3 regions of the Brachybacterium sp. 107 genome follow, and region 2 is predicted to be linked to each of the others. Evidence: predicted binding sites of a transcription regulator. Region 2 holds the regulator's gene; each other region holds the start of a gene.

Region 1 (10,071 bases), on a different contig from region 2:
CCGACGGACGACTGGACGCGCTGCGCCCGGTGACCCGCGTGCGGATCGGTGCGGGAGCTGTCGCGCTCCTCGCCGGGGCATTCGCGCTCGGCCTCTGCTCGCCCGACCTCATCGCCCACCTGAACCCGCCCACCTCGGCCCTGCTCCTGGTCGGCGTCGCGCAGACGACCGCGTTCACCCTCCTGCGGCCAGCGCTCGCAGCACTGATCGCGCATCCGGGGATCGCCGCGGTCACCGCGTTCGTGACCGCCCGCACCATGACGATCTACCTCTGGAACCTGCCGGTCCTGCTGACCATGGCGGGGGTATCGGCCTATCTCGCCGAGCACGGCGGGCTGCTGCTGCCGGAGCCCTCCGGACTGCTGTGGTGGACGCTGCGGCCGTCGTGGCTCGTGCTCTCGCTCGTGCTCACCGCAACGGTGGCGTGGGCCCTCGGAGGCATCGAGCGCCGTCGGCTCCACCGCCCCACGGACTCACCGGCCCGGGCGCTGCAGGCCGTGCTGCTCGCGCTCGCCGGCGTGCTGATCCCGCTGCTCGCGGGCACCACCGTCCTCACCGCGACGGTCGCCGCCGGGCTGTTCCTGGCGGCGCTGTCGAGGGTCCAGGCACCGCGGGCCTCCGGGGCTGTCCAGGCTGCCGGGGCCCGTCAGATCACGGGTGCTGCCAGTCGATGATCTGGGCGGACCCGACCGGCACGGGCCGACGGGTGAGCACGTGCGGGGTCCCGTGGAACCACGCACCGCGTCGGCCCTTCTCCGCGAGGTGCGCGATCCAGTCGGCGCTGCGCGGCGTGGTCTCCTGCGCCGTGGTGAACGTCTGCGGATCCACGGCCTCGACCTCGCGCGGATCGATGGGCTCGCCGGTGGTGCTCAGGCGACGCTCGAAGAGCACGGGCCGGTGGACGTCGTCGATCGGGATCGCCCAGAACTCCTGGGACGGAAGCTCCGTGCCCGCGATGTCCCGCCAGGCGCGCCAGATCGCGTGAGGGTGGATCGGGGTCAGGAACACGGCCTCGGTCCACCGCGCCTCGAGCAGCGGGATCCACGTGTCCCGGAGCCGGCGTCGCTCGGGGGTGTCGTCGTACTTGGCGAGGGCCCGCTCGTACGCCGCGGGATCGGAGGTGGCGAGATCGCTGAGGGGGAGCACCGAATCTGCCGCGGCGTTCGCGGCCGTGCGGGCATGGAAGACGCAGCGCTGGGGGAGCATCTTCCCATCCTCCCTCGGGCCGGGTCCGCCTGGACTGTTCTTCAGAGGTAGTTTCTCCAAACCAAACCAAACCAAACCAGACCAGACCAGACCAGACCGGACCAGACCAGACCCCGCCAAGCCTGGCCGGTGCAGGTACGCGCCGCTAGCTCCCCGGCGCGGTCAGGATCCGCAGTGCGTAGTCACGCTCCACGCGTCGGCCGAAGGTCTGCACGTCGGCCTCGACCACCCCACGGTGCTCGGCGACGTAGGTGCGGATCCTGGCCTCGAGAGCGCTCGCCGACGGGGCGTGCACGGCGACCGGCGGATCCAGCACCGCGCCCACGAGCGTCGGCCCTTCGGCGTAGTACACGTACAGCACATGTTGCACGGACGGGCCGAAGAGTTCCTCCCGAGCCCTCTCCGGGAGATCGTCCAGACGGGTGAAGAAGGTCGTGGAGGACTCGGAGCCCTCGGCCCGGTGCCGGGCGCCTGAACGCCCCACGCCCGCAGGCGCCGTCATCTCGGCGCGGGCGCGGAGCTCGAGAGCTGTCAGCGGAGCGGAGCGGTGGGTGGTGTCGTGCGCTGCGGCATCAGGAGCATCAGGAGCATCAGGAGCATCAGGAGCATCGAACACATCGGAGCGGTCCTCGGGCCGGACGGGGTCGTGTCGTCGGGCTGGTCCTCGGGCATCGTCGTCGTCGACCATGTCTGCCTCCTTGCGGGTGCGGTGGCTCCCAGTATCCGCGTGACCGTGCGGCCGGTCGAGCCCTGCGCCGCCCCCGAGGTCATTCGTGCAGGCCAGCGCGCTGCAGGGTGCGGCCGAGCTTGTCTGCGAACAGCTCGATCGAGCGCTCGTCATGGCCGCGCAGATGCTCGAGCGCGGCGAGCGCCGTGAGAGCCACGTCCAGCAGCTCCTCCTGCACATCCTCCTCGCTGTGCGTCACGCCCTTGCGCGGGTTCTGGCCGGTGGCCCCGATCTGCGCGGCGACCACCTCGCCGGCCTCCTCGGTGATCTTCGCGAGCCGAGCCCACGTGGCGGCCTCGGGATTCCGGTCTCGATTGCCCTCGTCGATCCAGGTGCTGAGCGCGGCGATCCCGCGGGAGAGGTCGGTGCTGTCCATCGCATGAGTCTCCCGCATCACCACGGCCGCGGTGTCGCGCGCGAGTGGTCGCACGCAAGGGAGCCGTACCTCGTGGGAGTGCGCCGCGTGGGAGTGTGCCGCGTGGGAGTGCGCAGAGCCCCCGGGGCCGTCGCCATCGGCAGCGTCCGTCCGGGTTCAGTGCCAGTCCGGGCTCGGAGTCAGTCCAGGCAGAACTCGTTCCCCTCCGGATCTGCCAGCACGAGGAATCCGGCGCTGAGCGGTTCCTCGGGCTCATGCCGTGCGAGGCGGCTGGCCCCGAGGGCAAGCAGGCGCTCGCAGGTGCTCTCGAGGGCGGCCATCCGGTCGTCGCCGTGGAGCCCCGGGGCGCTGCGCAGGTCCAGATGCACCCGGTTCTTGGCCGTCTTGCCCTCGGGGACCCGTTGGAAGAAGACGCGCGGCCCGGAGCCGTCCGGGTCCTCGAGGGCAGAGGCGTTGTTGCGCTGGTCGTCGGGGACTCCCAGACGCTCGAGGAACTCCTCCCAGGCGTCCAGCGGATCCTTCCCCTCCTCCAGCTCGACACCCGGAGGCGGCGGATGGATGTAGCCCAGCGCCTCGCGCCAGAAGATCGACAGCGAGCGGGGATCGTGGGCATCGAACGTGATCTGGACGGTGGTGCTCATGGGATTCTCCATCTGAGCTGGGGTGCGGGGTGCGGGGTGCGGGTTGGGACGTGCGGGTTGGGAGAAGGAGGCGAGCTCGGCGAGGGGTGACGACGGCGGGCTGCGACCGCAGAGGAGTGGTTCGCAGGTGACATGGTCTGCCTCTCTGCGCAGCACCCTTGTCACGACCACTGTGCTCTTGGGCGCGGACAGAAGCTGTCCGCTGAAGCACAGAAGCCGGTCCCGTCGGTCGGACACGGCGCTGGCGGCCTACCCTCATCTCATGCGTTCCTTGCTGTGTCTGGATCTCGGCACCTCCGCCGCCAAAGCCGCCCTCCTCGCCCTCGACGGCACGACGAGAGCGCAGGCCAGCAGCGGATACAAGACCTTCACCGAGGCCGATGGCGGTGTCGAGCAGGACCCGGCCGACTGGCTGCGCGCCGCCGAGGACGCGATCACGCAGCTGCTGCGCGGAGCGGACGAGGAGCCCGTCGCCCTCAGCATCACCGGGCAGATGCAGGACCTCGTGCTCCTGACCGAGGGAGAGCCGGTTCCCGCGATCCTCTACAGCGACACCCGCGCCGCCTCCGACGCCGCAGAGATCTGCCAGATCCTGGGTCGGGAGGGCAGGACCGCCGTTGAGGAAAGCTCCGATGATCCGGGCCAGGACGGTCACAGCGGCCAGGGCGGCCAGGACGGCCAGCGTGCGGAGTGCGGGGGATCGGCGGGTGCGGTCTGGGAACGGATCACCGGCAATGAGCAGGACGCGACCAGCTGCGCCGCGATGTTCCGCCGCCTCTCGCGCACCTCTCCTGACGTCGTCGGCCGCGCCCGGGGAGTCGTCTTCGGCCCGGCTGGATACCTCGTGCACGCCCTGGGCCTCGGGGCCTGGTGCGATGTGACCACCGCGTCCGCGACCGGGCTGCTCGACGCCCGGACCCGACGTTGGAGCGACCCGGTCGCGCGCGCCGCCGGGCTGAGCAGGGCGATGCTGCCGGAGCTGACCAGGGCGATCGGTCAGGTCGTCGGCCGCACCGACGAGTCCGCCGCAGACCTGCTGGGCCTGCCCGTCGGGCTGCCCGTGATCCTCGCGCCCGGGGATGCCGGAGCGACCACGCTGGGGATCGTCGGCCTCGACGAGGGCGACGAGTACGCCTACCTCGGTACCAGCGGATGGCTGGCCGCCGTGGTCCCGGAGACTCGACGGGACCACGAGGATGCTGGGTCCGACAGGCCGCGCGACGCGATATCGCCCGACGGGCCGCGAGACGCGGCATCGCCCGACGGGCCGGCTCCCGGGATCTCGCACCATCTGGCCCTCAGCGGGCAGGACGATTCTTCCGCGCCGTCGCCGTCGCCGTCGCCGTCGTCCACGTCGTCCTTCGCGCCCCCGTCCACGTCGTCCTTCGCGCCCCCGTCGTCCCCACCCTCGCCGTCGCGGACCCTGCGGATCTCGGCCCTGCTCGCCGCCGGTGCGGCGGCGGAATGGGCGCGGGGAGCGCTGCTGGCCGGGATCACGGCCGAGGAGGCCGATGACCTGCTCGAACGCCGGGAAGTGGAGCATGGTCGCGGACCCACGGGCCTGCTCGCGCTGCCGTCGATCCATGGGGAGCGCTATCCCGTCCGCGAGCCGGATCTACGGGCGGCGATCATCGGCATGGGGCCGAGCACCGAGGCCATCGACATGTACGCGGCCGTGCTCGAGGGCGTCGCGCACGCGCTTGCTCACGCCGCCGTGGAGAGCGCGGCCGGTGTGACGGGCCCCGTGGTGGGTGCGGCTCTGGCCTCTCCGAGGGAGCCAGCATCGCCGGGAGAGCCAGCATCCCTGGGGGACACGGCACTGCCGGGGGAGCCGGCGTTCGCGCCGCGGCCGCTTGCTGTCGCGGGGGGAGGAGCCGGCTCCGATCCATGGATGCGGATCCTGGCCGACGTCATGGGCCGTTCCGTGCGCGTCGTCGAGGAGGCCGACGCGGCGCTGCTGGGATGCGCCCTCGCGGCGGCCTACGCCCTGCAGCTCGAGCACACGATCCGCCCACTCGCCGATCGGGACGGAGGGCGAACGGTGGAGCCGGACCCGTCGGCCGTGCGCCGTCACGCCCGCTTCCGCCGCGGCCACCGCGCTCTGTACCTGGCCGTCGCCGAGGTGGGCGCTCTGCGCTGAGCTGTGGGTGGCGAGTCGTGGATGGTGCATCGCGCGCGGAAGCCTTGGTCTGCCGACTGCCGACTGCCGACTGCCGTCTGCCGTCCGCTGCCGCTGCCGCTGCCGCTGCCGCTGCCTGCCGTCCGCCGACCTCTGTCCGATCGCGGCCTCGCGGGATTCTTCCCAGAATTCTCCGTCGACCCCTGTGGGTTGCATAATTGGGGAGGAAAGGTGGCGACGGATACGCCTCGCAGGTCAGCGGCACGTTGCGTCGACCAGGTGCGATGATGCGAGCGGTTAACGGTCGGTAATTTCCACGGAGTTATCCACATTCGTCGAAGAGGCTTTCGATTGCGACGAGATGCGTGGACGATGGAACCATGCTGATGCCGACACCGCCAGAACCAGCCGAGGGGCCTACGGGTCCGTCGGCGCATCTGGCTGAGCTGCGTGCGGGTGGACCGCGTGCGATGGCAGGGCTCATCGGCGACATCGGCTTCCTCCTCGGCTCGATCGCCTCTGATCCCGCGACGATGTTCGTGGTGGAGGATCGTGGGCGGGACACCTACGTGAATCTGCTGCGCACCGTGCAGGAGGCGCGCGGCATCCTCGACACCATCGAGGCGCGCACCGTGGTCGCGATCGGGGACGCGACCCGGAGCGAGCAGGTCCGCAGTGCTCAGGACGCCGTCGGCCCTGAGCTCTCCGCCATGCCACCGCTCGAAGAGCTGCACGGCAGGGCCGACGGCAAGACCCGTCGGGACATCTCCCTCATGACCAGGAGATCCCCGTCCGGTGCCGGTCGCACCATGGCCTCCGCCCGGCGGCTGGTGGAGTCCATGCCCACCCTGCTCGAGGCGATGGCGTCGGGCCAGGCAGCGACGGACTCCGTCTACGCGGCGGCCGATGCGACAGGTGTCCTGGACGATGACCAGCGCGCACAGGTCGACGCTCTCCTCGGGGAGCGCCTGCCGGACCTCGACGGCGCGGGCACACGGCGATGGAAGCAGGCAGTCGCGCTGGCGATCGGGGGCCTGGATCCCGAGGGCGAGACGATCCGGCACCGTCGCGCCCGCAAGCAGCGTCACGTCACCTTCACGCCCGGCGCCCACGGCATGGCCACGATCAGCGCCTATATGCCGGCGATCGAAGCGCGTCTCGTGCACAAGAGGCTGATGCTCGAGGCCGAGCGTCGTGTGGTCGCCGGGAAGAAGGGGCCGCACGGTGCGCACATGGCCGATGTGCTGCACGATGCTGTGCTCCAGCCCGAGAACACCGCCGTGCAGACGACACTCGACGTCGGCGTGATCATCACGGACCGGGCGCTCTTCCATCCGGGCAGCGGAGATGTTGCCCAGATCGAGGGATACGGTGCGGTCCCGGCGGAGGCCGTGCGCGCCCAGCTGCTGGCCGTCACGGCAGCTCCCAGCTCCTCCCAGCAGGATCCCTTCGGTGCGGATGGCCCGGCGATCCGTGCGGTGATCCGCCGGCTGTACACGCATCCGACCACCGGTGAGCTGGTCTCCATGGACTCTCGCGCTCGAGCCTTCCCGCCGGCCATGGCGCGCTTCCTCACCTGGCGCGACACGTCCTGTCGCGGCCCCTTCTGCAACGCCGCGATCCGTCAGCACGACCACGTCAAGCCCTCTGCGCGAGGCGGTCCCACGAGCCTGGACAACGGGCAGGATGCCTGCTTGCACTGCAACCAGAAGGAAGAGGACGCACTCGAGGTGGAGCGCGTCGAGGATCCCGAGCGGCCGGGACACCGTGTCGCCTGGACCGGCTACGGCGGCACGACTCGGACCACGACCCCGTCACCGCTCGTGGACCCCGAGCGCCCAGCACCGCAGGCGGAACCGGAACGCACAGCACCGCAGGCGGAACCCGAACCCACAGCACCGACCGTGGACTCCGAGTCGGCAGCAGGCGACGACGCAGAAGACAGAGGCCGCTTCACCGACGCGACTCAGGACGACGAGTGCGGTGACGACCCGCCCTGAACGGCCCTGAACGCGGGGTGATCCGAGGGGCTCCCCTCAGTAGGCTGATGCGATGATCCGACACACCGTCTCCTTCTCCCTCGTCCACGCTCCCGATTCTGCCGAGGAGCACGAATTCCTCACCGGTGCTCCGGCCGTGCTGCGCGCGATCGACGGGGTGCAGGACTTCACCGTCTCCCGACAGGTCAGCCCGAAAAGCAGCTACCGCTTCCAGTTCGCGATGAGCTTCGAGGATCAGGACGCCTATGTCGCCTATGACCAGAGCGACGCCCACCAGGAGTTCGTCGCCTCCCGTTGGCAGAGCGAGGTCATCGACTTCGAAGAGCTCGACTTCGTCGCCTACTCCTGATGAGCACAGGCGGCCAGGCCTCCACGGGTGCGGAATCTCCGGGTGCGGAATCCCCGGGAGCGGAACGAGTGGAGCTCCGCCCGATGCGCGAGACAGCGCGCGGGCGAAAGATGCTGCGGGAGCGGATCTCGCTCGCCGTCCTGACCCTGTTGGCGCTCGGGGCGGCACTGGCGCTCCTCGTCGTGGCGGCGATTCGCGCTGACGCAGCCCTGGCCATCACCGGATTCGTCATCGGCGTGGTCAGCGTGCCGCTGTTCGCCTACGTCGGGTTGCTGGCCGTCGGCGCACTGCGCACCACCTGCACGGTGCACGACGAGGGTGTGTCGATGCGGCAGACCTGGGGTGCCCGCAAGAGCATCCTCTGGCGGGACGTCCATGCCGTGGAACCCGCGCGAGCAGCACATGGTTCGTACCGCGTCGCCGTGCATCTGCGCGACGGCGAGGTCGTCCTGCCTGATCGGCTGAACCTCCTGCTGCCCGGCGGCACCGCCGAAGAGCTCGCGCAGCATCCCGACGTGCAGACCGTGGTCGAGCACTACGCACGCTGGTGCGAGCGCCACGGCGAGCCGCCCCGGTTCGTCGGCTGACTCCGCACCGCGGGCGCTCGGCCCGGCCTGTGGTCCGGCCTGTGGCCCGGCCCAGATCGTCCCGGTCCTCTACCGGACCAGGCGCCGGCCCGATGCAGGGACAGGCGCCGGCGCGATTCCGAAACAGGCGTCGGTCCGATGTCGGAACAAGCACCGGCCCTCCGCTCGATGGTGAGGGGAGGGCCGGTGTCATGCGTACGGGGGCGTGGTCGATGCGCTACCCGACCAGGGCTCCGGATGGTCTGCTCAGGACTTCACTGCGCCCTGGGTCAGGCCCGAGATCACCCACTTCTGGGTCAGGATGTAGACCACGACCGCGGGCGCCATCGCCATCAGGTACGACGCGAAGGCGATGTTGTAGTTGTTGCTGAACTGGGTCTGGAACATCTGCTGCAGCACCGGGAGCGTCTGCAGCTCGGGGTTCGTGGTGATCAGGCTCGGCATCATGAAGTCGTTCCACGAGCCCAGGAACGCGAAGATCCCGACCGTGGCGGACATCGGCGCGAGCAGCGGGAAGATCAGCCGTGCGAACACCTGCCAGGTGGTGGCGCCGTCCACCCGCATCGACTCCTCGAGCGAGAGGGGGATGGAGCGCAGGAACGCCGTGAACAGCAGCGTGTTGAAGGCGAGAGCGAACACGATGTGCAGGATCGCCACGCCGAGCGGGTTGTCCAGCCCCACGATGCCGGTCAGCTTCACCTGCGGCAGAGCCACCACCGGGAACGGGATGAACATCGCGGCGAGCAGGTAGAAGAACGACCAGCGGAACAGTCGACGGTCCCAGTTGCGCACGATCGCGAACGCCGCGAGCGAGGAGATGACGATCTCGCCGGCCACGGAGATCGCGGTGATGAAGGCGGAGATCGCCAGGCCGCGCGGGAAGTTGGTCAGCTGCCACGCCTCGCGGAACCCCTCGAGGGAGAACGGTGCGGGCAGGGAGAACGCGGACCCGTCGACCGCCTGGGCGGTGGTCTTCAGGGACATGTTCACGGTGACCAGCAGCGGGACTAGCACGGCGAGAGAGCACACGATGAGGATCGCGGTGAGCGGCCAGTTGAAGCGGTCGGTGCCGATCCCCGTGCGTCGGCCCGGGCGTCGACCCGGGCGCCGCGCGGGTGACGTCGGCCCCGACGCTCCGGAGGCCGACCGATCGGAGACAGGGGTGGAGGACTGGGTGGTGCTCATGCTCCGAAGCTCGCTTTCCCGGCGGTGAGCCGAAGCTGGAGGCCGGCGAGGATGATGGTGATCAGGAAGAACACCGCGGCATTCGCCATCTGGTAGCCGTAGTCGCCGCCGCCGAAGCCCTTGAAGATCGACATCGCGATGGACGTGGTGGCGGTGCCCGGACCGCCGTCGGTGAGGCCCACGATCACGTCGTAGGCGTTGAGGAAGCCCTTGAAGCCCAGGATCGTGTTGATGAGGATGAAGCCGGAGACCATCGGCAGGGTGATGCGCATCAGCCGCTGCCATCCCGAGGCTCCGTCGATCGCGGCCGCCTCGTACAGCTCGGCCGGGATCGTGACCAGACCGGCGATGTAGATGAGCATCGCGCCGGGGATCGCGGACCAGGCCGTCACGATCACGATGCCGAGCCAGGCCAGGTTCTCGTTGGCCAGGATCGACTCGGCGATCACGTCGATGCCGAGCGCCTGGCCCAGAGCGGGCAGCGAGTTGGACAGCAGGAACTTGAACACGAACGCGATGATGATCCCCGAGATGACCATGGGGATCACGAAGATCGTGCGCAGCGCCGTCTGGAAGCGGATCTTCGAGGTCAGCATGACCGCGAGGGCGAACGCGAGGATGTTCACGAGGATCACCGTGATCAGGGCGAAGCCCAGCGTGAACACATAGGCGCTGAGGATGTTCGGGTCCTGGAACAGCGCGATGTAGTTGCGCAGGCCGATGAACTCGTAGTCGCCGAAGCCCACGGAGTTCGTGAAGCTGTAGAAGAAGCCGACGACGGCCGGCAGCGTGATCACCAGGGTGAAGATCACCAGGGCAGGGAAGAGGAAGGCGTAGTAGACCGGGTCGACCTTGCGTCGGGATCGGTTCTGCGCCGGGGC
Region 2 (10,071 bases):
AGCGGCTCCGTGAGTGGTCGGAGGAGACCGACAGCGGTGACCGTGATTCTCTGGAGGACCCGGTCTCCGACCGTGCCTGGCGCCAGGTCTCCGTCACCGGCTCCCAGTGCCTGGGTGGGACCTGCCCGATGGTGGAGTCCTGCTTCGCCGAACGCAGCCGCGAGCTCGCCCGCGAGGTGGACATCGTGGTCACCAACCACGCCCTGCTGGCCATCGACGCCTTCGACAGCCACGGCATCATCCCCGAGCACGACGTGGTCGTCTTCGACGAGGCGCATGACCTCTCCGGGCGCGTCACCAGCGCTGTCACCGATGTCCTGAACCCGGGCATGCTGCGGGGCACCGTGCGCGACCTGCGCGGCCTCGGCGTCGCCGGGACGGCACTCGACGATGCCTCCGAGGAGCTGCGGGAGTCCCTCGAGCTCGCCCCGGACGGTCGGGTGATCGGTCCGCTGCCCGACCGTCTCGCCGACGCGATCCAGCAGCTGCGGATCGAGGCCCGCACGGCCCACTCCGATGCCAAGGACGCCGGCGACGATGCGACGACGGGGACGGCCGGAACCCGCAAGACGGTCCGGGCGAATCTGCAGGAGATCATCGACGTCTGCGAACGCCTGGCGTCCCCGGCCGACGACGACGTGGTCTCCGTCTCCCACTCTCAGGCCACGGGGCGCTCGAGCATCCAGGTGGCGCCGTTGAGCGTGGCCGGCGCGATGCGCGGTGCGATCCTCGAGCACCGCACCGCCGTGCTGACCTCCGCGACCCTCGCGCTGGGGAACCGCTTCGAACCGGCCGCCGGCGAGGTGGGGCTGGCCCGGGTGGACCGGATCGGCACCGAGGAGATCCCGGTCGCCGCGGACTCCGGCGCGTGGGCAGGGGTGGACGTCGGCAGCCCCTTCGAATACCGCAGCCAGGGCATCCTCTACACCGCACGGCATCTCCCGCCGCCCGGACGGGAGGGCCCGTCGACGGCGATGCTCGATCACCTCACCGAGCTGGTGGAGGCATCGGGCGGGGGAGCGCTGTGCCTGTTCTCCTCGCGTCGAGGCGCCGAGCTGGCCGCTGAGCACGTGCGTGCGCGCCTGGATCTCACGATCGAGGTCCAGGGCGAGGACTCGATGGCGAACCTGGTGCGCAACTTCCGCCAGGACGAGGACGCCTCGCTGTTCGGGACCCTCACCCTCTGGCAGGGGGTGGACGTCTCCGGGCGGTCGCTGCGTCTGGTCACCATCGACCGGATCCCCTTCCCGCGGCCCGACGACCCCCTGACCGCGGCACGACAGGAGCGGATCAGCCGCAACGGGGGCAACGGCTTCATGTCGATCTCCGCGCAGCACGCGGCGCTGCTGCTGGCCCAGGGGTCAGGCCGGCTGATCCGCTCCCATGAGGATCGAGGGATGGTCGCCGTGCTCGATCCGCGGCTGGCCACCGCGCGCTACGCAGGATTCCTCCGTGACTCCATGCCGCCGCTGTGGCCCACCACGGATCCCGAGGTGGCTCTCGGCGCCCTGCGCCGCCTCGCGGACGACTGAGCAGACCACCGAGCCTGCCGAGCCTGCCGACTCCGCCGAGCCTGCCGACTCCGCCGAGCCTGCCGACTCCGCCGAGTTTGCCGAGTCCGCTGAGCCTGCCGCTCGGGACCCCGGGCGGCAGACGCCAGCGGCGTCGTGCATCGCATGCGGGGCGGCGGCCCTCAGATCGAGCGGAGGACCGCCACGACCTTGCCGAGGATCTCGGCGTGGTCACCCAGGATCGGGGCGAAGGACGGGTTGTGCGGCATGAGCCACACATGGTCATCGCGCTGCACGAAGGTCTTCACGGTCGCCTCGCCGTCGATCATCGCGGCGACGATCTCCCCCTTCTGCGCCTCCTTCTGACTGCGTACCACCACCCAGTCGCCGTCGCAGATCGCGGCGTCGATCATCGAGTCGCCGACCACCTGGAGCAGGAAGAGGTCGCCGTCGCCGACCAGCCGTGAGGGCAGGGTGAAGATGTCCTCGACCTGCTGCTCGGCGGTGATGGGGGCGCCGGCCGCGATCCTGCCCACGAGGGGCACGGAGACCGAGTTCGGGGTGATCTCGGGCGCGGACGGGGCCTCGGGGGTGCCGTCGGCACCGGGCATGACGACCTCCATCGCGCGGGGGCGCTTGGGGTCGCGACGCAGGAAGCCCTTGCGTTCGAGGGCCTGGAGCTGATGGGAGACGGACGACGACGAGGTCAGGCCCACCGCATCCCCGATCTCGCGCATGGTGGGCGGGTAGCCGTGCGCGGCGATCTCGGCGTTGATGGTCTCCAGCACGAGCCGCTGCCGACGCGTGAGCCCTGCCGTCACAGGGTCCTCCACGGCGTCGTCGCGAACCCTGATCTGTTTGGGGGTGCTCGGCGTCATGGTGCGGGCCTCCTGGCTTCGTCTGTCGGACCCCTGCGGTTCCGTTGTCGTGTCACCCAGCCTAGGGCGGCGCGCACGGGATTCCAAACAGGTGTTCGAGGTTCCTCTTGCGTGTCGCGCCGAAGTGGGGCTACAGTCGCACAGACATTCGATCGAACAGGAGTTCGGACATGCGTACGGATATGGCTACGGTTCTTCCCCTCCCGCAGCACCGCCACGAGCGGAATGAGCGTCCTGCTCGATCGGACGTTCGACTCGAGGCGACCCGGCGCGGCCGGATGCTCTTGATCGCCACGGCCTTCCTGCTCGGGCTCGCCGTCGCCGCGGCGGCGCTGCTGGTGTTCGGCATCCCGGCTGCTCTCGCGGGCGATGGGGAGAGCGATGCGGTGACCGTGACGGTCCAGGAGGGCGACACCCTCTGGGGATACGCCGAGGACTACGCTCCCGAGGGCATGAGCGCCCAGGAGTTCGTCGTCGAGGCGCGAGCCCTGAACCAGCTTCCGACAGGACGGGTCTCTGCGGGCCAGGAGCTCGAGCTGCCAGTGCTCGAGGGTGCATCGCGCTGATGTGAGCGCGGGCCGGTATCCTGGCCCGATGCACTGTCCGTTCTGCCGCCACCCCGACTCGCGAGTCGTGGATTCGCGTACCTCCGACGACGGCGCGACGATTCGTCGCCGTCGCCAGTGCCCCAACTGCTCCCGTCGCTTCTCGACCTCGGAGACGGCATCGCTGTCGGTGCACAAGCGCTCCGGGGTCAGCGAGCCCTTCAGCAGGGCGAAGGTGATCTCCGGGGTGCGCAAGGCGTGCCAGGGGAGGCCGGTCACCGATGATCAGCTCGCGATGCTGGCCCAGCGCGTCGAGGAGGACATCCGCTCCAGCGGCCTGGCCGAGATCGATGCACATCAGGTCGGCCTGTCGATCCTGCAGCCGCTCCAGGAGCTGGATCTGGTGGCCTATCTGCGCTTCGCCAGCGTCTACCAGGCCTTCGATTCCCTCGATGACTTCGACGCGGCCATCGTCCGCCTGCGGGCCGAGGCGTCGGCAGCGGGCTGATCCGGCGGAATCATGGACGGATTCCGACATATCTGCCGGATCCTCTGTCGGTTCCGGCACCAGATTCTGTGGATTCTGTGGAGATGGTCCGGGTCCTGCCTCGTCTGTGCATAAGATATCCCTCGTGCGCTCTTGCAGCGCACACCTGATCGGCGGTCGCGGAGGGGAAGCCGCGGCCGCCGATCGCCGTCTCAGGCAGGCGTGATACCTGCCGGGAGCGCCCGCGAGTGGACCACGCCGAGATGGTGGGTCGTGCGGGTCATCGCGACGTAGAGGTCGCCGGCACCATGGGCTTCGATCAGCTCCATCGGTTCGACGATGACCACGCCGTCGAACTCCAGCCCCTTGGCCTCCTGTGCAGTCATCACCGCGATCTCATCGTCGACGCCCGAGGATCCTTCGCCCACTCGCGGCAGTCCGCGGCGAGTGCTCAGCTCGGTGAAGACGTCGGGCACCCGTTCCGCCGCCGCGATGACCGCGAGGCGTCCGATGCCCTCTGTGTGCACGGCCTGGACCGCATCGGCGGCGGTCCGCGCCAGATCCGCCTGGTCGCTGCGCTGGATCACGGGATCGCGGTCCCCGTCGCGCACCGAGCTGACGTCGGTGACGGGCAGGTTCTGGGCATGCGCCATCGCCATCGCGCGATCCATGATGCGGCTCGGCGTGCGGTAGTTGACGGTCAGGTGCTCGACCTGCAGCCGATCCTGGATGTACGGACTGAGGGCTTCGTCCCACGACGTCGTCCCTCCTGCGGAGGAGGTCTGCGCGACGTCTCCCACCACCGTGAAGGACTTGGTGGGTGCCCGCCGCATCAGGGCGCGCCAGCTCATGGGTGAGTGCTCCTGGGCCTCGTCGACGACGACATGGCCGTAGGTCCAGCTGCGTTCGGCCGATGCCCGCTCGGCGAGTGTGCGGCCATCACGGACCCGGTTGACCTGATCGGCCAGGTCCTCGGCACGCACGATCCCGGAGCTGTCGATGTTCTCGATGACCTTGCGGGCGTAGTCGACGTCCGCCTCGCGCTGCGTGGCGGCGTCGCGGGCGCGTGCTTCGGCAGGTGCGGAGTCCTCGCCGAGGAGCTCGGCGACCTCGTCGAGCAGCGGGATGTCCTGGACGGTCCAGGGCGCGTCCTTGGGCCGTGCCAGGATCTCGATGCGGTCGGCGAGCGAGGGCGGGGCGGCCGCGCGCAGGCGGTCCGGCCGGGAGAGCAGGATCCGCAGGAATCCCTGCGGGGTGTAGGGGAGCCAGGCCAGGTTGAGCTGCCTCTTGACCTCGGAGTCGTTGCGGAGGTCCGACAGCAGATCGGGCCTGTCCTCGGGGACCACGGTGTGGCCGCCGGCGGCCAGCGCCTTCTCGTACGACTCGGCGAGGCGGTCCATCGCCACACGGACGAAGACGGCGCGAGCCGTGTTGTGCGGCTTGTGGGATGCGCGGGCTTCACGGCGGGCAGCGCGCAGCGCACTCCGGGTCAGGGTGATCGGTGTGCCGTCGATGCGCAGTCGGATATCGGAGTCCGGCACGATCTGGCGCTGCCGGATCGCCCGGTCGAGGAGCTCGGCCATGGCGATGTCGCCCTTGAGGGCGGCGATCTGATCCTCGTCGTGGAGGAACGTCTCGATGCCCGGGTACAGCTCGCCGGGAGTGAGCATCACGACGCCGGACTCCCCGAGGCTCGGCAGCACCCGTTCGATATAGCGCAGGAACCCGGGGGTCGGCGCCATGATCAGCACGCCGGTGTGCTCGAGCCGACGACGATGGGTGTACAGCAGGTAGGCGGCACGGTGCAGGGCGACCGCTGTCTTCCCGGTGCCGGGCCCGCCCTGGACCACGAGCACGCCGCGGTTCTCGGAGCGGATGATGCGGTCCTGCTCGGACTGGATCGTGGCGACGATGTCGCCCATCCGTCCGGTGCGGTGACCGGAGACGGCGGCGAGCAGAGCGCCCTCGCCCTGGAGCACGACATCGTGGTCGGGATCCTCGAGCACGGACTGGTCCAGGACGTCGTCCTCCAGGCCGTTGATGGTGCGTCCGCGGCTGATCAGGTGTCGCCGCAGGCGCACGTCCTGCCGGTCGGTGCTGGTGGCCTGGTAGAAAGCGGCCGCAGCGGGGGCGCGCCAATCGACGAGGAGCTGCTCACGCTCGGCGGTGAACAGTCCGATGCGGCCGATGTAGTGGCGTGCCGCATCGTCCATGTCGAGACGTCCGAACACCACGGCACGGGCGACGGATCGCAGCAGCGCCAGCCGATCCTCGTACAGCGCCATGAACGAGTCCCGCTCGGACCGGTTCTGATGCGTCGAGGCGTGCTGGGAGGCCTGCATCTGTTCGAGATTGTGCTCGACCTGCCCGATCAGCACGTCCAGTCGTGCGTAGAGACGATCGGCATAGGCCTGTTCGTGCGCGATCTCCCGATCGATCTGTCCCTCAGCATCGTCCACGGATCTGCCCCCTCTGACGGTGAATCCTTCCGCCGCACCTCACGGGACGGACCCAGGGTCGGCGGAGCACAGTGGTCCATTATGGTGGACAGGCCTTGATGTGCGTGCCATCCGGCACGTGACATCCAACCGGCCGCGAGGGAGGAGACGCTGATGCGCGACCCGCGTGACCTGTACCGTTTCGAGTCTGCGGATGTGCTGGCGGAGGTGCCGCGGACCGGTCTGACCCTGGTCCATGCCCTGCCGGGTCTGGTGGACGCCGGCAACGCGTGCCGGATCGCCTCCACCTACCTGCGCGACGAGCTCCGCCATCTCCGGCTGGTCTCGTTCGACATGGACGAGCTGCTGGATTACCGAGGGTCTCGCCCTCAAGCCGTGTTCGACGGGACCTCCTACACGAGCGTCGACATCCCGGAGCTCACGCTGTCCCTCATGTACGACGAGGCGGATCGCCCCTTCCTCTTCCTCGACGGGCCGGAGCCGGACCTCCAATGGCGTCGTCTCGCCGAGGCGCTGACGGACCTGGTCGAATTCTTCGACGTCGAACGTGTCGTGGGCATGCAGGCGGTGCCCATGGCGGTGCCCCACACCCGGCCGATCGGCCTCTTCGCGCATGCCAACGACCCGTCCCTCCTGGGACGGCCCTCGACCCGCCCGACCCCGGCGCCCGGCACGATGCTCGGGGCCGATGAGGACGACTCCCCGGAGATCCTCATCCCGGCGGCCTTCGGTGCGCTGCTCGAGCTCCAGCTCGGCCGTGCCGATCATGCGGCCATGGGGTACGCCGCCCAGATCCCGCACTACCTCACCCGCACCGACTTCCCGGCCGGAGCGCTCGCACTGCTACGACGGGTGAGCGATGCCGCGGGCCTCGATCTGCCCCTCGTGCATCTCGGCGACCTGACGGATGCCGCGACGGTCGCCCTGCAGGGGACCCTCGAGCAGAACTCCGAGGTGCGCCAGATCGTCACCGCGCTCGAGGAGCAGTACGACTCGATGAGCGAGGGTGCTGATCAGTCCCCGCTCTCGACCACGATGGATCTGCCGACGGCTGATGAGCTCGGGGAGCACTTCGAGCGCTTCCTGGCGGACCATGACGGAGAGAGCCCGGACGAGCCCCGTTCCGCGTGAGGCCTCGGCCGGCACCCGTAGTCCGGTGCACGGCCGCATATCCCGGTGCAGGACCGTGTTTCCGGTCCTGGAGCCGGAAGTCGTTACCTCTTCGTGACCGTTCGGTCGACTTCGCAGTGTGAACGGGGACACTGCCGTGGCAGAATGGCGGCGTTACGGAGATGCAGGTTCCGCAGGACAGTCCGTCGAAGGTGCTTCGGCACAGCAGTACGGCTTGCACCTGACGTCCTCCGCTTCGGCGGCGGGCGGTTTCCCGTGGCACCGCGATCGCGTACCGCGATCGTTGATGGACGACACAGAAGGTGACAGGTATGGCACAGGGCTCGGTCAAGTGGTTCAACGCCGAAAAGGGCTTCGGATTCATCGAGATCGACGGAGGCGGCGCTGACGTCTTCGTGCATCACAGCAAGATCGACATGGACGGCTACCGCGCGCTCGACGAGGGTCAGCGTGTGGAGTTCGAGGTCAGCCAGGGGGACAAGGGCCCGCAGGCCGAGCAGGTTCGCCCGGTCTGATCAACGGCAACCCCGTTAATCTCACGGACCGGCCAGGAGCACATGCTCCTGGCCGGTCCGTCGTTGTCGGGACATCTCTTCGTCGTCGGGTCTGCGGGAGTCGTCGTCAGGCCTGGCCCAGCACCCGGCCGGCCCGTGCGAGTGCCTGGACCTGCGAGGGCTGTGCCAGCCGCACCGACACCGCATCCGAGCGCAGATCACGGTCGATCCCCTCGGGCAGCGGACGGTTCGAGGCCAGGAGCACACAGTTCCCGCGGCGTTTGCCGGAGAGGTGCGCCGGTTCGGCGATGAGGCCGACGTGGGGGAAGACGGCGCTGAGGGTCGCGACCTCATCCGCCATGAGCCCGGTTCCCGGTGGAGCGGCGCAGTTGGCCAGATAGAGCCCACCGTCGCGCAGCACGCGGGCGGCGTGCTGCGCCGCGTGGACGGTGATGAGGGGTTCCGGCGTCGTCGCGCCGGAGAAGACGTCACGCACCAGCACGTCGAACCGGTCCTCCCTCCACGCCGCCATCGCACTGAGGGCATCGTCGATCCGGAGTCGGAGCTGAGGCGAGCGGGGCAGGTCGAACCAGTCCCGGACCTGGTTCGCGAGGAGTTCGTCGAGCTCGACGACGATCTGCTTGGACCGTGGATGCCGCGCGGCGATCGCCCGGGGCAGGGAGCAGCCGCCTCCGCCGAGGTGGGCGAGCTGCGGGGCGGAGCCGCTGCCGAGTTCCGACGGGCCGTTCCTGCCCGAGCCGAGGTGCTGGTCGATCGCGATGAGCATCCACCGCATGTACTCGAACACCAGGTGCTCGGGATCGGGATGAAGATGCGAGGACGGCACCCCGTTGACGTCGAGCAGCACGGAGCCGTCGTTCTCGACGGTGAGCCGGGCCGTCCCGGTGGAGATGGGGATGGCGGTGTCGAGCGGGCCGAGGTGCTCGAAAGGGGCGTGGCGCACACGCTCGCGACGGGACATCGTCCCACTGTAGGAGACCGGCAGCCGTACCCCGGGTGCACGCGCCGAGGTGGGGCGGACCTCGTTCCTCCCCACTGCCCGTTCATCCACCGCAGCTGCCTCGGCGCCCCGTCTGTCGGACCCCCTGCATACGGTTCGAGGACGAAGCGGATGGCGAGGAACCCGAGCATCCGCACCGCCACGGTATGGAGAGGAGGCAGAGATGGCTACGACCGCATCGAGGACCCGGGGGAGCGCTCCGGTCCTCTCCGCCGATGCCCGCGCCGTCAGGCTGCGCCTCGCGCACCTCGATCAGGACCAGGCCGATCTGGAGCGCGCCCGGGATCTTCTCCAGCAGGGGGAGGCCGCGGTCGCCACTGACCCCCGTGAGGCCTTCGAGCTCGTCCACCGTGCGGCGCTGCGCGGTGCCGGGATCATCGTCGCGCGCGCCAATCGTGACCGCCGCCGCCGGCTCCCGCTGAACGTGTGGACGGCGATGGAACGCATCGGCGGCGAGGACGCGGAGCGGGCGACCGATCTCGCCCCACTGGTGGCGGAGCGGTCCCGCCTGGATCGAGATCCTTCGGCTGTCCCGGATCCTGTTCTGCTGCAGGCGCATGTCGAGCAGACCGCACGGCATCTGCGGAGCGTCTCGGAGCGGCTGGTCTCGGATCTGCCGTCGCACGTCACGGCATTGGCGGGGTGACGACGCCCCGCTCGCTCACGGGCGCCGAGTACAGTGCCGTCACGAAGGAGGTGCCGATGGCAGCGCAGGACGGTGTCGGACCGACCGTGGAGATCCCGGGAATCCTCCATCTGGATATGGACGCCTTCTTCGCGTCCGTCGAGATCCGTGACAATCCCGAGCTCAGGGGCCTCCCCGTCGTCGTCGGCGGAGCGGGGGCGCGCGGAGTGGTCGCGGCGGCCAGCTACCCGGCCCGGACCCGCGGGATCCGCTCGGCGATGCCGATGGCGAGTGCGCGCCGGCTCGCCCCGGATCTTGTGATCGTCCCGCCGCGCATCTCCCGTTACCAGGAAGCCTCTGCGCTGGTGATGGAGCTGCTGAGTTCCGTCGTCGCCGATATCGAGCAGATCAGCATCGATGAGGCTTTCCTCGACGTGCGCGGAGCGCGCCGTCTCTTCGGCGGACCGGACCAGATCGCCACCCTGCTGCGCACCCGTATCCGAGACGAGCTCGGCCTGCCCAGCTCCGTCGGCGGCTCGGTCTCGCGCGCGGTCGCGAAGATCGCCTCGGCACGGGCGAAGCCCGACGGCCAGCTGATCATCCCGGCGGAGCGGACGGCGGAGTTCCTCGCCCCGCTGCCGGTCTCGGCGGTCTCGGGGATCGGCCCGAAGGCGGTCGCCTCCCTGGAACGGATCGGCGTACGGACCATCGGCCAGATACAGGAGATCCCGCCACCCACCCTGGCGCGGGCGCTCGGCACCCGCGCACCCGAGATCATCCGGTTGGCTGCGGGCAGCGACCGCACCGGGCTGGGCCATCGGGTCCGGGACAAATCATTGGGCACCGAGCGCACCTGGGACGAGGACCTCACCGACGCGGACGAGGTCAGGCGTCGCATCACCTCGATGGCGGATGACGTC
Region 3 (10,071 bases), on a different contig from region 2:
CTGCCGTAGCGGTCCCCACGAGCGTCTCGGCGACGAGCTGGTGCCAGCCCAGCGGGAGACCCGCGGGGATCCTGAACCGGGCCCGGCCGCGCAGGGTGCCGTCGAGGTCGACGGGCGGGGTGAGATCGTCGACCTGCTCGAGATCACGGCGGCCGCCGTCCTCCAGGAGCAGGTGGACGGTGACCGGGCTGCCGTGATCGACATGCACCGGCACTGTCGTGCCGTGGTCGGTGCGCAGCACCGTCACCGGGGGCAGGGTGCGGGCCCACGGGGCGTGCTCGTGCTCGCGGCGGATTCGGTCGATGTCCTCCGGGGTGTCCGCCCGTGCGCCGAGGGCGGCGAGCACGGAGCGCAGGGTGTTCTCGTCGACATCCTTGAGCGTCCCGTCCCAGCCCCAGTACTCGGTGCTGACACCGAGATCGCGGGCAAGATCACGCAGCGCTGTGGGTTCCGGGGACATGGCGCAATCGTAGCGGCGATCACACGGCAGGAGCGTCCGGCGCCTCCGGGATCAGGTCCAGGAGGGCAGCCACATCCGGTAGCGCCACTGCTCGAGGTCGATGACCTCGCCGGTCCAGATGGGCCAGAAGAAGGCGGAGACCAGGACGATGAGCACGAGCAGGGATCCGGCGAAGAGTCCTCCGGCCAGGCGTCTCTCCTTGTCCGCGTCCGCAGGGCCGATGAGCAGCCCCAGCACGTACGCGAGGCACAGGATCAGCCAGGGCTCGAACACGACCGCGTAGAACGTGAAGATGGTGCGGTCCATGTACAGCAGCCAGGGAAGGTAGCCGGCGGCGATGCCGGCCAGCGCCGCCCAGGCCCGCCCGTCGAAGCGCACGATCGCGATCACCAGGGTGATCAGCACGGCGAGGGTGCCCAGCCACCAGATCACCGGATTGCCGACGGAGAGGATGTGCGAGGCGCACTTGGCGACCTCGCAGCCGTTCTCCCCGTACTCGTAGGAGCGGTAGTAGAAGTTCGTGGGCCGCAGCATCAGGGGCCAGCCCAGGGGGTTCGCCTGATACGGATGCTCGGTGTCCAGGCCGATATGGAACTCGTACGCCTGGCGGTGGTAGAGCCACAGGGACCACAGCGAGTCCACGATCCCGTTACCGGTGGCTGAGCCCTCCTCCGCGGCGAGGTGCCGGTTGTACCCCACGGAGGAGGCGAACCAGCCCGCCCAGGACGCGACGTACACGACCAGCGCGGTCCCGACGGTCGCGAAGAAGGCCGGGATCGCGTCCTTCACGAATCCGCCCAGCAGCCAGTTCTTCTGGGCGGCCGTGCGCCGTGCCCACCAGTCCCACAGCACGGTCATGATCCCGAAGACCGCCAGCGCATAGAGCCCGGACCACTTCACCGCGCAGGCCATGCCCAGCAGCACCCCGGCGAGCAGACGCCACGGTCGCAGCCCGCCGGAGATCCCGAGGGTCGGAGGCAGCTCGGCATCGAGCTGGAGCTGCGCGGCCCGGACCGCCAGGTGCTCGCGGAAACGGTCACGATCGATGAGCAGGGCCCCGAACGCGGCGAGCACGAAGACCATGAGGAACGGATCCAGCAGGCTCGTGCGCGAGTGCACGATGTGGAGGCCGTCGATCGCCAGCAGCAGGCCGGCGATGAGGCCGACGGTCGTGGAGCGGAACAGGCGTCTGCCGATGAGCGTGAGCATCAGGACGGCGACGGAGCCGAACACGGCCGTCGAGAGACGCCAGCCCCAGGGCGAGTCGGGGCCCAGCACCATCATCCCGGCGCCGATCAACCACTTCCCGAGCGGGGGATGGACCACATAGGAGCCGGTGTCCTCGTAGGTGTGGACGTCCCCGGATTCGAAGACCGGGTCGTGATCCTCCGGCCAGGACATCTCCACACCCTCCTGGGTGAGGGCGTAGCCGTCCTTGACGTAGTAGGTCTCGTCGAAGATCAGCTCGCCGACGGTGCCCAGGCCCCACAGCCGCAGCACGAGTGCCAATCCGAACAGGGCCATCGCCCCTGCCCAGGCGAGGCGGGAGACCGGGAGGTCGAAGGTCTTCAGCCGGCGCCGCAAGGACGCGAGCACGGCCTCGGGCTCGTCCTCGGCATCTGCGCGATGGGTCGCGACCTCCTCCGTGTGCACTCGCACATGCTAGGACATCACCTGCGGAGATCCTGGAGGGCTGTCCGCGTCGGGCGTGCGGCTCGCTAGCATGGCGGGATGCTCGAACCCGGAGTCCTCACCCTCGCCGCCACGCCGATCGGCAATCCGTTGGACGCCTCGGTGCGTCTGATGCGGTCGCTCGAGCAGGCCGATCTCATCGCCGCCGAGGACACCCGACGCCTCGCGCGGCTCGTGAGCGCCCTCGAGGTGGAGACCACCGGACGGATCCTCTCGTACCACGAGCACAACGAAGCAGAACGCACCGGGGTGCTGCTCGAGGCGCTCGCCACGGGGGAGCGGGTCCTGATCGTCACCGACGCCGGGATGCCGGTCGTCTCGGATCCGGGCTTCCGGGCGGTGCGCGCCGCGACCGAGGCCGGGTTCACCGTCACGGTGATCCCCGGCCCATCGGCCGTGCTCACGGCGCTGGCCGCCTCAGGGATCGCGCCGGACCGCTTCACCTTCGAGGGCTTCCCACCGAGGCGGGACGGCCGACGGGCGGCGGCCTTCGGCCCGCTCGTCGCCGAGCAGCGCACGATGGTGTTCTTCGAGTCCCCGCGGCGCACGGCCGCGACCCTCGCCTCGATGGCCGAGTCCTTCGGCGAGCAGCGGACCGCTGCCGTCGCGCGCGAGCTGACCAAGACCTACGAGGAGATCGTGCGGGGGACCCTCGGCGAGCTCACGCAGTGGGCGGAGTCGACGGAGGTGCTCGGCGAGATCGTGATCGTCGTGGCCGGGGCGGAGCCGGTCGCCCTGAGCGCCGAGGATCTCGTCGATGAGGTCCTCGCCCGGGCCGCCGACGGGGAGCGTCTCAAGGACGCCGCGAAGGCGCTGGCGAAGGGGCAGGACGGGGTGACCTCGAGCGAGCTCTACGATCTGGCGCTGAGCAGGAAGGGCTGAGCAGAAAGGGTTGAGCCGGACGGGCGACGACACGACGAAGCCCCCGGCACAGGGCCGGGGGCTTCGTTCGATGATCAGGTGCAGGTCGAGTGGACCTGCGCGGGATCAGTCCTCGATCTGGAGGAGACCGCGCTGGTAGGCCTTGGCCAGACGACGCGGGACAGCTGCGGTACGGCCACGCACCGTCACCTGCACGAGGTCAGGGTTGTTGGCCTTCCACTGCGAACGACGCGAGTGCGTACGAGCGCGGGACATCTTGAACTTGGGCACTGCCATGAGGACGCTCCTAGGACGGTCCGGAGATGAACTGGCGTTGGCATCCGTCCCGAGCAGCGACCCGAACCCGGTCCAGCTGAGTCGGGGCGCTCGGGTGCACGTTAGGACGCGCAACGACGACCCATCTTGTCACATCGAGGTCGGCTTCGCCTGCTCAGGGCTCGTGACGTATCCCACCGCACACCGCGCCGGCGGCTCGGTAGCCGCTCGTGGACCTGCAGACCCCGACCACAGGACGTGACGTCGACGTCGCAGCGGTCACCCGATGGCAGGACCGGACGGCTGACGCTCCTACCATGGTCGCATGCCGTCACCGTACGAGACAGAGCCCGGAACGGGCGCTCGGTCCCTCGCCGCCCAGTCCGACCAGTCCTCTGAGTCCGCTGCGCCGGCCGGGCCTGCGCAGTCCTCCTCATCGACCACACCCTCGGCGGTGCGCAGCCGCGAGGACATCGACCCCCGAGGCCGATCCCGCGACCGCTCCTGGCCGCCGGCGCCGGAACCGCTGCCGTTCCCGGTGATCGACAACCATTGCCATCTGGACTTCGCCGACGGCGACAGGGAGCTCGCCGTCGCGGATCACGTCGAACGAGCTGCTGAGGTCGGCGTCGACGCCCAGATCACGATCGGCTCGGACCTCGAGGCCGTGCGGTGGACCGCAGCGCTCCTCGCGTCCGAGGCGTGCCCCCCTTCCCTGCGGGGCGGTGTCGCGATCCATCCCAACGAGGCTGCGCTGCACGCCCGGGGAACCGACCACGACGGCAATCCGCTCATCGGGCTCGACGAGGCGATCGGCGAGGTCTCCACCCTTCTTCGCGGTCCCGGCATGGTCGTCGTGGGGGAGACGGGACTGGACTGGTTCCGCACCTCGAGGAAGGACGACGTCGCGCGGGCCGCGCAGATCGAGTCCTTCCGTGCCCACATCGCCCTGGCCAAGGAGCTCGACCTGCCGATGCAGATCCACGACCGGGACGCCCATCAGGACGTCCTGGAGGTGCTCGACCGGGATGGAGCCCCGGAGCGGACCGTCTTCCACTGCTTCTCGGGGGACGCGGAGTTCGCTCGCGCCTGCGTGGATCGCGGGTACTTCCTCTCCTTCGCCGGGAACGTGACCTTCAAGAACGCCGACGACCTCCGGAGCGCAGTGGCCGAGGTCGGGTTCGGGCAGGTGATGGTCGAGACCGATGCGCCGTTCCTGACCCCGGTCCCATACCGCGGCCGACCGAACTCCTCGTACCTGATCCCGCTGACGATGGCCACGATGGCGGAGGTCGCCGGCTCCGATCTCGAGCAGGCGTGCCGAGCCGTCCGCGCCACGACCCAGCAGGTCTACGGCTGGCCGGACGGGGTGGCGGCATGAGCGCCCACCCGCCCCAGCCTGCAGACGCCACGCAACCCGAAAGCGCTGCGCCGCCCGAGAGCGCCGTGCAGTCCGAGGGGGCCGTGCAGCCCGAAAGCGCTGCGCCGCCCGAAAGCTCCGCGCGGGCCGTCGGCGGCTCGCAGGGCCCGTCGGCCCCAGGACTCCTGCTGAGCGCCCGCGATATCCGCGAACTCGCAGAGGCGGCCGGCATCCGGCCCTCGAAGCAGCGGGGCCAGAACTTCGTCATGGACCCCAACACGGTCCGCACGATCGTCGGCCGGGCCGGTATCGCTCCGGGCCGGGCCGTGCTCGAGGTCGGCCCGGGTCTGGGATCTCTGACCCTCGGTCTGCTCGAGGCCGGAGCCGACGTCGCCGCGATCGAGCTCGACCGCGGTCTGGCGGAGCTGCTGCCGCTGACCCTGCATGCCCTCGGGGTCGACGAGGAGCGGTACCGCCTGGTGCACGCCGACGCCCTGCAGGTCACCGAGCTCCCGAACCTGCCGCGCGTCGGGCAGCCGACCGCCCTGGTCGCGAACCTCCCGTACAATGTGGCCACGCCGATCCTGTTGACGATCCTCGAGCGGTTCCCGGAGATCCGCACCTCGCTGGTGATGGTGCAGTCGGAAGTCGTCGACAGGCTGACGGCGGGCCCGGGGAGCCGGACCTACGGCGGCCCGAGCGTGAAGGCCGCCTGGTACGGCCGCGCTGAGCATGCCGGCCGCATCTCCCGTCAGGTCTTCTGGCCCGTGCCCAACGTCGACTCCGCCCTCGTGGAGCTGACCCGGTACGACGAGCCTCTCGGTACCTCGGAGGAGCGCGCCGAGGTGTTCGCGGTCATCGATGCCGCCTTCGCCCAGCGTCGCAAGACCCTGCGCGCCGCGCTCGCGCCCTGGGCCGGCAGTCCGACGAGATCCGAGGAGATCCTGCGAGCGGCGGGAATCGATCCCGGTGCGCGCGGCGAGACCCTGGAGATCGAGCAGTTCCGGTCGATCACCCGGGCGAGCGGGGGGATCGTGTGATGGCGAACGCCTTGAACCGGGTGGTGGTGCGCGCACCCGGCAAGATCAACCTGTCGCTCGCCGTCGGCGCAGTCGACGATCGCGGATACCACAGCCTCGCGACGGTCTTCCAGGCCGTCGACGTCTACGAGACCGTCACGGTGACCCGGCAGGAGGAGCTCACCCTCTCGGTCGACTCCGACGTCCCGGGCGAGGTCCCGCTGGACGGCTCGAACCTCGCCCTGCGCGCCGCCGAGCTTCTGCGCTCGGAGCTCGGGGTCACGGCTGGCGCCGCGCTGCATGTCCACAAGCAGGTCCCGGTCGCCGGCGGTATGGGCGGGGGCTCGGCGGACGCCGCTGCCGTGCTCGTCGCCCTCGATCGGCTCTGGGGGCTGGATCTCGCGACCGAGCAGCTGCGGGAGCTCGGTTCCCGGCTCGGGGCCGATGTGCCCTTCGCGATGCTCGGGCACACCGCCCTGGGGCGCGGGACCGGCGCGGACCTGACCACGGCGCTCACCCACGGTGAATGGACCTGGCTGCTGGCGTTCCCGGGCGGGCACCTGTCCACCCCGGCCGTCTATCGTCGCCACGATGAGATCGCGCGGTCGGTGGGGCGGGTCCTCCCGGAGCATCCGGAGATCGAGGAGCTGCAGTTCCAGGCCCTGAGCTCGGGTGATGCGCCATTGCTGGGACGCACGCTCCACAATGATCTGCAGTCAGCTGCCTTCGCCCTCCACGACGGGCTGGAGCCCGTCGTGGAGCATGCGCAGCGGGCCGGCGCCTTCGGAGCGATGGTCTCGGGCTCCGGGCCGACGGTCGCGATCCTCGTCGAGGACACGGAGCATGCTCGCGAGATCGGTGCGGAGCTGCGTGCGGCACGGCTCGTGGACTCCTATCTGGTGGCGCGAGGATCTGCTGCCGGCGCGAGCGTTCTCGACGCCAGCTGACGCTTCTGTGAGCGAGCTCGGGGTTGTCCGGGGTTGAATGGCGCGACCGCCACGTCGGCGGGCGCTGGATGGTGCGTCCACGACGATGGCGGGCGTTGGGTGGTGCGTCCACCACGACGTCCCATGATGTGAGGTCCCAGTATTGCGATCTGTGGGGATTTCCTTCCTCCCGATCGGTCGCTTATCCACATTTTTATGATGCACCTTGCGTGGCGGATTGATTTGCGCTAGAGAATGCGCTGAATTCCTCGGGTTGCAGGTGGTCGTGATGTCACGAAGAGTGTCGCGGCTGGGCTGGGCTGGGTTGCGACTGTGCGGTGAGAGCGCGCTGCGGTAGCACTATGCCTGTGGACACTGCCTATGGGGGCGTTGGCGGCACGTCGTCGGTTGCTGGTGGGGCTGTGGCGTGCGACGGGCGACGTGACGCACTGGTAGAAGTTTCCTCCACACGGACGAGTTATCCACATTTTCAGATGGCGGCATTCTGACCCTTTGGTAACTAAAATAATTGTGCAATCCTTGATGCATGGATCGGGAATTCGAAGACGCGGAAAATGCGCAGTATGGGGTCAAGGGCGAGTCCGAGTACTCTGCGTCTGCGTCTGCGTCTGCGTCTGCGTCTGCGTCTGCGTCTGCGTCCGCGGCGCCGAATTCGGACCCGGAATCAGCTGCGGATCCAATTCTGGCTCCCGAGGGTGAGCTCCGCCTCGGAGAGGTGGATCTGCCCGCTGTGCTGTCGGCATTGGTCCATGCAGGGGGCGATGGATCGCAGTCGATCGAGCGCCTCTCGGCGCAAGCTACGCTCTCGCTGCTCGCCGCACTGCGCGAGGTGTCCACGGCGATCGCCGCCGTGCAGGCGCGTGCGCTCGTCCGTCTCGAAGGTGCGGTCAAGGACGAGTGCCTGGCCCAGGAGATGGCGCCGCGCATGGCGGTGAAGACAGCCCGGGCCGAAGCTGCGTTCGCCCTCCATGCCGCACCCGCCGTGGCAGGCCAGACCATGTCGAGTTCCCGTCGGCTGGTGCAGTCGATGCCCGGGATGCTCCGCGCCCTGGCGCACGGTCGGCTCTCACCAGAGGCTGCCCATCGCGTCGGTCGCGTCGTCGGCCCAGCTGCTCCCGAGCTGCGCTCCCAGGTCGACCAGGTGCTCACCGAGCACCTTCCGTATCTCGAGGGCTGCGGGGTGCAGCAATGGGGCGACGAAGCGGAGAAGGTGATGCACGCGCTCGACCCCGAAGGTGCCGCAGCCCGGCACACACATGCCGTGCAGAGCCGCAACGTCTCTGTGCGCCGAGCGGAGAACGGGATGAGCGTGGTGACCGCGAGGCTCACCGCGCTCGATGGCGCCCGGATCCGCAAGAGCCTCGCCCTCGAGGCGGAAAGGGCGCGGGCCCACGGTGACCGTCGAGGCCATCAGCAGATCATGGCGGACATGTTCGCCGATACGCTCCTCGGCCGCAGCGAGGGGATGGAGCCTGCGACCATGGAGATCGGCGTGATCATCACCGACCGGTCGCTGTTCGTCCCGGGCCACGCAGACCCCGCCGTCGTCGAAGGTCTGGGGACGGTCCCGTACGAACACATCCGCGACGAGATGCGCCGCGCCATGGCATCGGCCGGGGACGATCCGGAACTGCGTCTCGCGCTGCGCAATCTCTACACGGACCCGGAGGATGGCCAGCTCGTCGCCGCCGAGGCCAGATCGCGGGCATTCCCTCCTGCACTCGCACGATTCCTGCGCTGGAGCCACATCACCTGCCGCGCGCCCTACTGCGATGCACCGATCCGCCAGAACGACCACATCACGCCCTACGCGGCCGGCGGGGCCACGTCCGTGGACAACGGCAACGGGCTGTGCGGCATCGACACCCAGAAGGAGGAGGAAGGGGTGCGCGCGGAGGTCATCCACGATGACACCGGCCATCGCCGCACCGTGGAGTGGACCACCCGATACGGACAGAAGGCACGACGCAGCGGCATCAACTTCGACCCCGTCGGAACTGCCCGGCGTCGAAGGCATCGACGGCTGTCGGCGACGGAGCGGGCCGCCTCGGTGCTCGGAGACCCGGAACAGGTCGCCCCCAGGGAGTCCGCGGCGATGCCGCCCGCAGCAGATCCACCAGAAAAGCAGAAGGTATGGGTCACGTACACCCTCGGTGAGCTGGAGCCGACCCGCGAAGGCGGGCCGACGCCGCCCGACTCCCATGCGATCATCCACCGGGCGATCTGCCGTCTCATCCCCACTGGAATCCTGACGAGGAGTCGACCGGATCACCCCGGGAAGCGGCTGCTCTGCTCCCACAGCGACTACGTCTTCGACGCGACGCTCCCGAGCACGAGGCGCGAGGCGCGGGATGAGGCCAGAGAAGAGGGGGAGTGATCTCCGCCTCCTGCAACTACGGCCGGCTCCCGGCCGGACCGGTCAGTCGATCTGCTCGGACAGCTCCAGCCACCGCTCCTCCAGGCCCTCCACCTCGGACTCGATGGAGCGCACCTCCTCGGTGATCGACTGCAGTCCCTGGTAGTCGGACTGGTCATGGGCGGCGAGCTTCTCGTGCAGCTTCTTGGTCTGCCCCATCAGCTTCTCCATGCGGCGCTCGGTGGCACTCAGCTCCTTGCGAGCAGCATGCGCCACCGCGCCACCTGGTGCCGCTGCAGCTCCCGCCGTGGAACGAGCAGCGTCACCGGTGCCGGTGCTGGTCCCCGAGCCGGTGGTATCGCTTCCTGCACCGGCAGCGCCGGTCGTGGCCCTGCGGCCTCCAGTCGTCTGCGCAGTTCCCTTCGCATCTGCTGCCGCACGCAGCTCGAGATACTGCTGGACGCCGCCCGGGACATGACGCACGGTCCCGTTCAGCACCGCGTACTGCGTGTCCGTGACGCGCTCGAGCAGATACCGGTCATGGGACACGACGATCAGCGGGCCGGGCCACGTGTCCAGGAGATCCTCCATCGCCGCGAGCATGTCGGTGTCCATGTCGTTGGTCGGCTCATCGAGAACCAGCACATTGGGTTCCTCCAGCAGGGTCAGCAGGAGGTCCAGGCGGCGCTGCTGACCGCCGGACAGAGCGCCGACCAGCACCTTCTGATGAGCGGTGGTGAACCCGAGCCGCTCCAGGAGCTGCCCCGGGCTGACCTCGTCCTTCCCCGCCCGGAACGAGCTGCGATAGCGGCCCACGACATCGCTGACCCGCGACTGCAGATGGTCCTTGAGCCCCTCGACCCGCTGCGTCACCTGACGCACGGTGACCGTCTTACCGCGCTTGACGCGCCCAGCCTGCGGCTCGAGGTCCCCGGTGATCAGGGCGAGGAGCGTGGACTTCCCGGCACCGTTCGGGCCGAGGATCCCGATGCGGTCGGCCGGGCCGATGTGCAGCGTGACGTCATGCAGCACGCGCACGTCGCCGTACCCGGCATCCACATCGAGCACGTCCAGCACATCTCGACCCAGGCGCGAGGTGG

Evidence for each region. Region 2 encodes LexA, which represses DNA repair genes until DNA is damaged. Its sites were predicted from a motif close to TCGAACANNTGTTCGA; they were not measured.
Region 1: a site for LexA is predicted at 5,405-5,420, ahead of ACT3UL_RS18515 (DUF222 domain-containing protein). Genes of this name have one in related genera too.
Region 3: a site for LexA is predicted at 7,116-7,131, ahead of ACT3UL_RS15955 (DUF222 domain-containing protein). Genes of this name have one in related genera too.

The regions. Positions count from the first base shown of each region.
Region 1 covers NZ_JBQSYW010000030.1:9,025-19,095, forward strand. The annotation lists gene ACT3UL_RS18485 (acyltransferase family protein) at 1-674, shown strand, start outside; gene ACT3UL_RS18490 (hypothetical protein) at 652-1,206, opposite strand; gene ACT3UL_RS18495 (hypothetical protein) at 1,352-1,894, opposite strand; gene ACT3UL_RS18500 (MazG-like family protein) at 1,974-2,309, opposite strand; gene ACT3UL_RS18505 (VOC family protein) at 2,489-2,950, opposite strand; gene ACT3UL_RS18510 (FGGY family carbohydrate kinase) at 3,213-5,090, shown strand; gene ACT3UL_RS18515 (DUF222 domain-containing protein) at 5,540-7,069, shown strand; gene ACT3UL_RS18520 (Dabb family protein) at 7,122-7,418, shown strand; gene ACT3UL_RS18525 (hypothetical protein) at 7,502-8,005, shown strand; gene ACT3UL_RS18530 (carbohydrate ABC transporter permease) at 8,252-9,190, opposite strand; gene ACT3UL_RS18535 (carbohydrate ABC transporter permease) at 9,187-10,071, opposite strand, start outside.
Region 2 covers NZ_JBQSYW010000001.1:42,531-52,601, reverse strand. The annotation lists gene ACT3UL_RS00220 (ATP-dependent DNA helicase) at 1-1,532, shown strand, start outside; gene lexA (transcriptional repressor LexA) at 1,694-2,389, opposite strand; gene ACT3UL_RS00210 (LysM peptidoglycan-binding domain-containing protein) at 2,674-2,955, shown strand; gene nrdR (transcriptional regulator NrdR) at 2,984-3,442, shown strand; gene ACT3UL_RS00200 (HelD family protein) at 3,634-5,880, opposite strand; gene ACT3UL_RS00195 (proteasome assembly chaperone family protein) at 6,034-7,011, shown strand; gene ACT3UL_RS00190 (cold-shock protein) at 7,323-7,526, shown strand; gene ACT3UL_RS00185 (spermidine synthase) at 7,633-8,487, opposite strand; gene ACT3UL_RS00180 (SAV_6107 family HEPN domain-containing protein) at 8,690-9,172, shown strand; gene dinB (DNA polymerase IV) at 9,229-10,071, shown strand, end outside.
Region 3 covers NZ_JBQSYW010000018.1:48,446-58,516, forward strand. The annotation lists gene malQ (4-alpha-glucanotransferase) at 1-460, opposite strand, end outside; gene ACT3UL_RS15925 (dolichyl-phosphate-mannose--protein mannosyltransferase) at 512-2,113, opposite strand; gene rsmI (16S rRNA (cytidine(1402)-2'-O)-methyltransferase) at 2,192-3,034, shown strand; gene rpmF (50S ribosomal protein L32) at 3,140-3,310, opposite strand; gene ACT3UL_RS15940 (TatD family hydrolase) at 3,615-4,670, shown strand; gene rsmA (16S rRNA (adenine(1518)-N(6)/adenine(1519)-N(6))-dimethyltransferase RsmA) at 4,667-5,689, shown strand; gene ACT3UL_RS15950 (4-(cytidine 5'-diphospho)-2-C-methyl-D-erythritol kinase) at 5,689-6,615, shown strand; gene ACT3UL_RS15955 (DUF222 domain-containing protein) at 7,331-8,992, shown strand; gene ACT3UL_RS15960 (ABC-F family ATP-binding cassette domain-containing protein) at 9,035-10,071, opposite strand, start outside.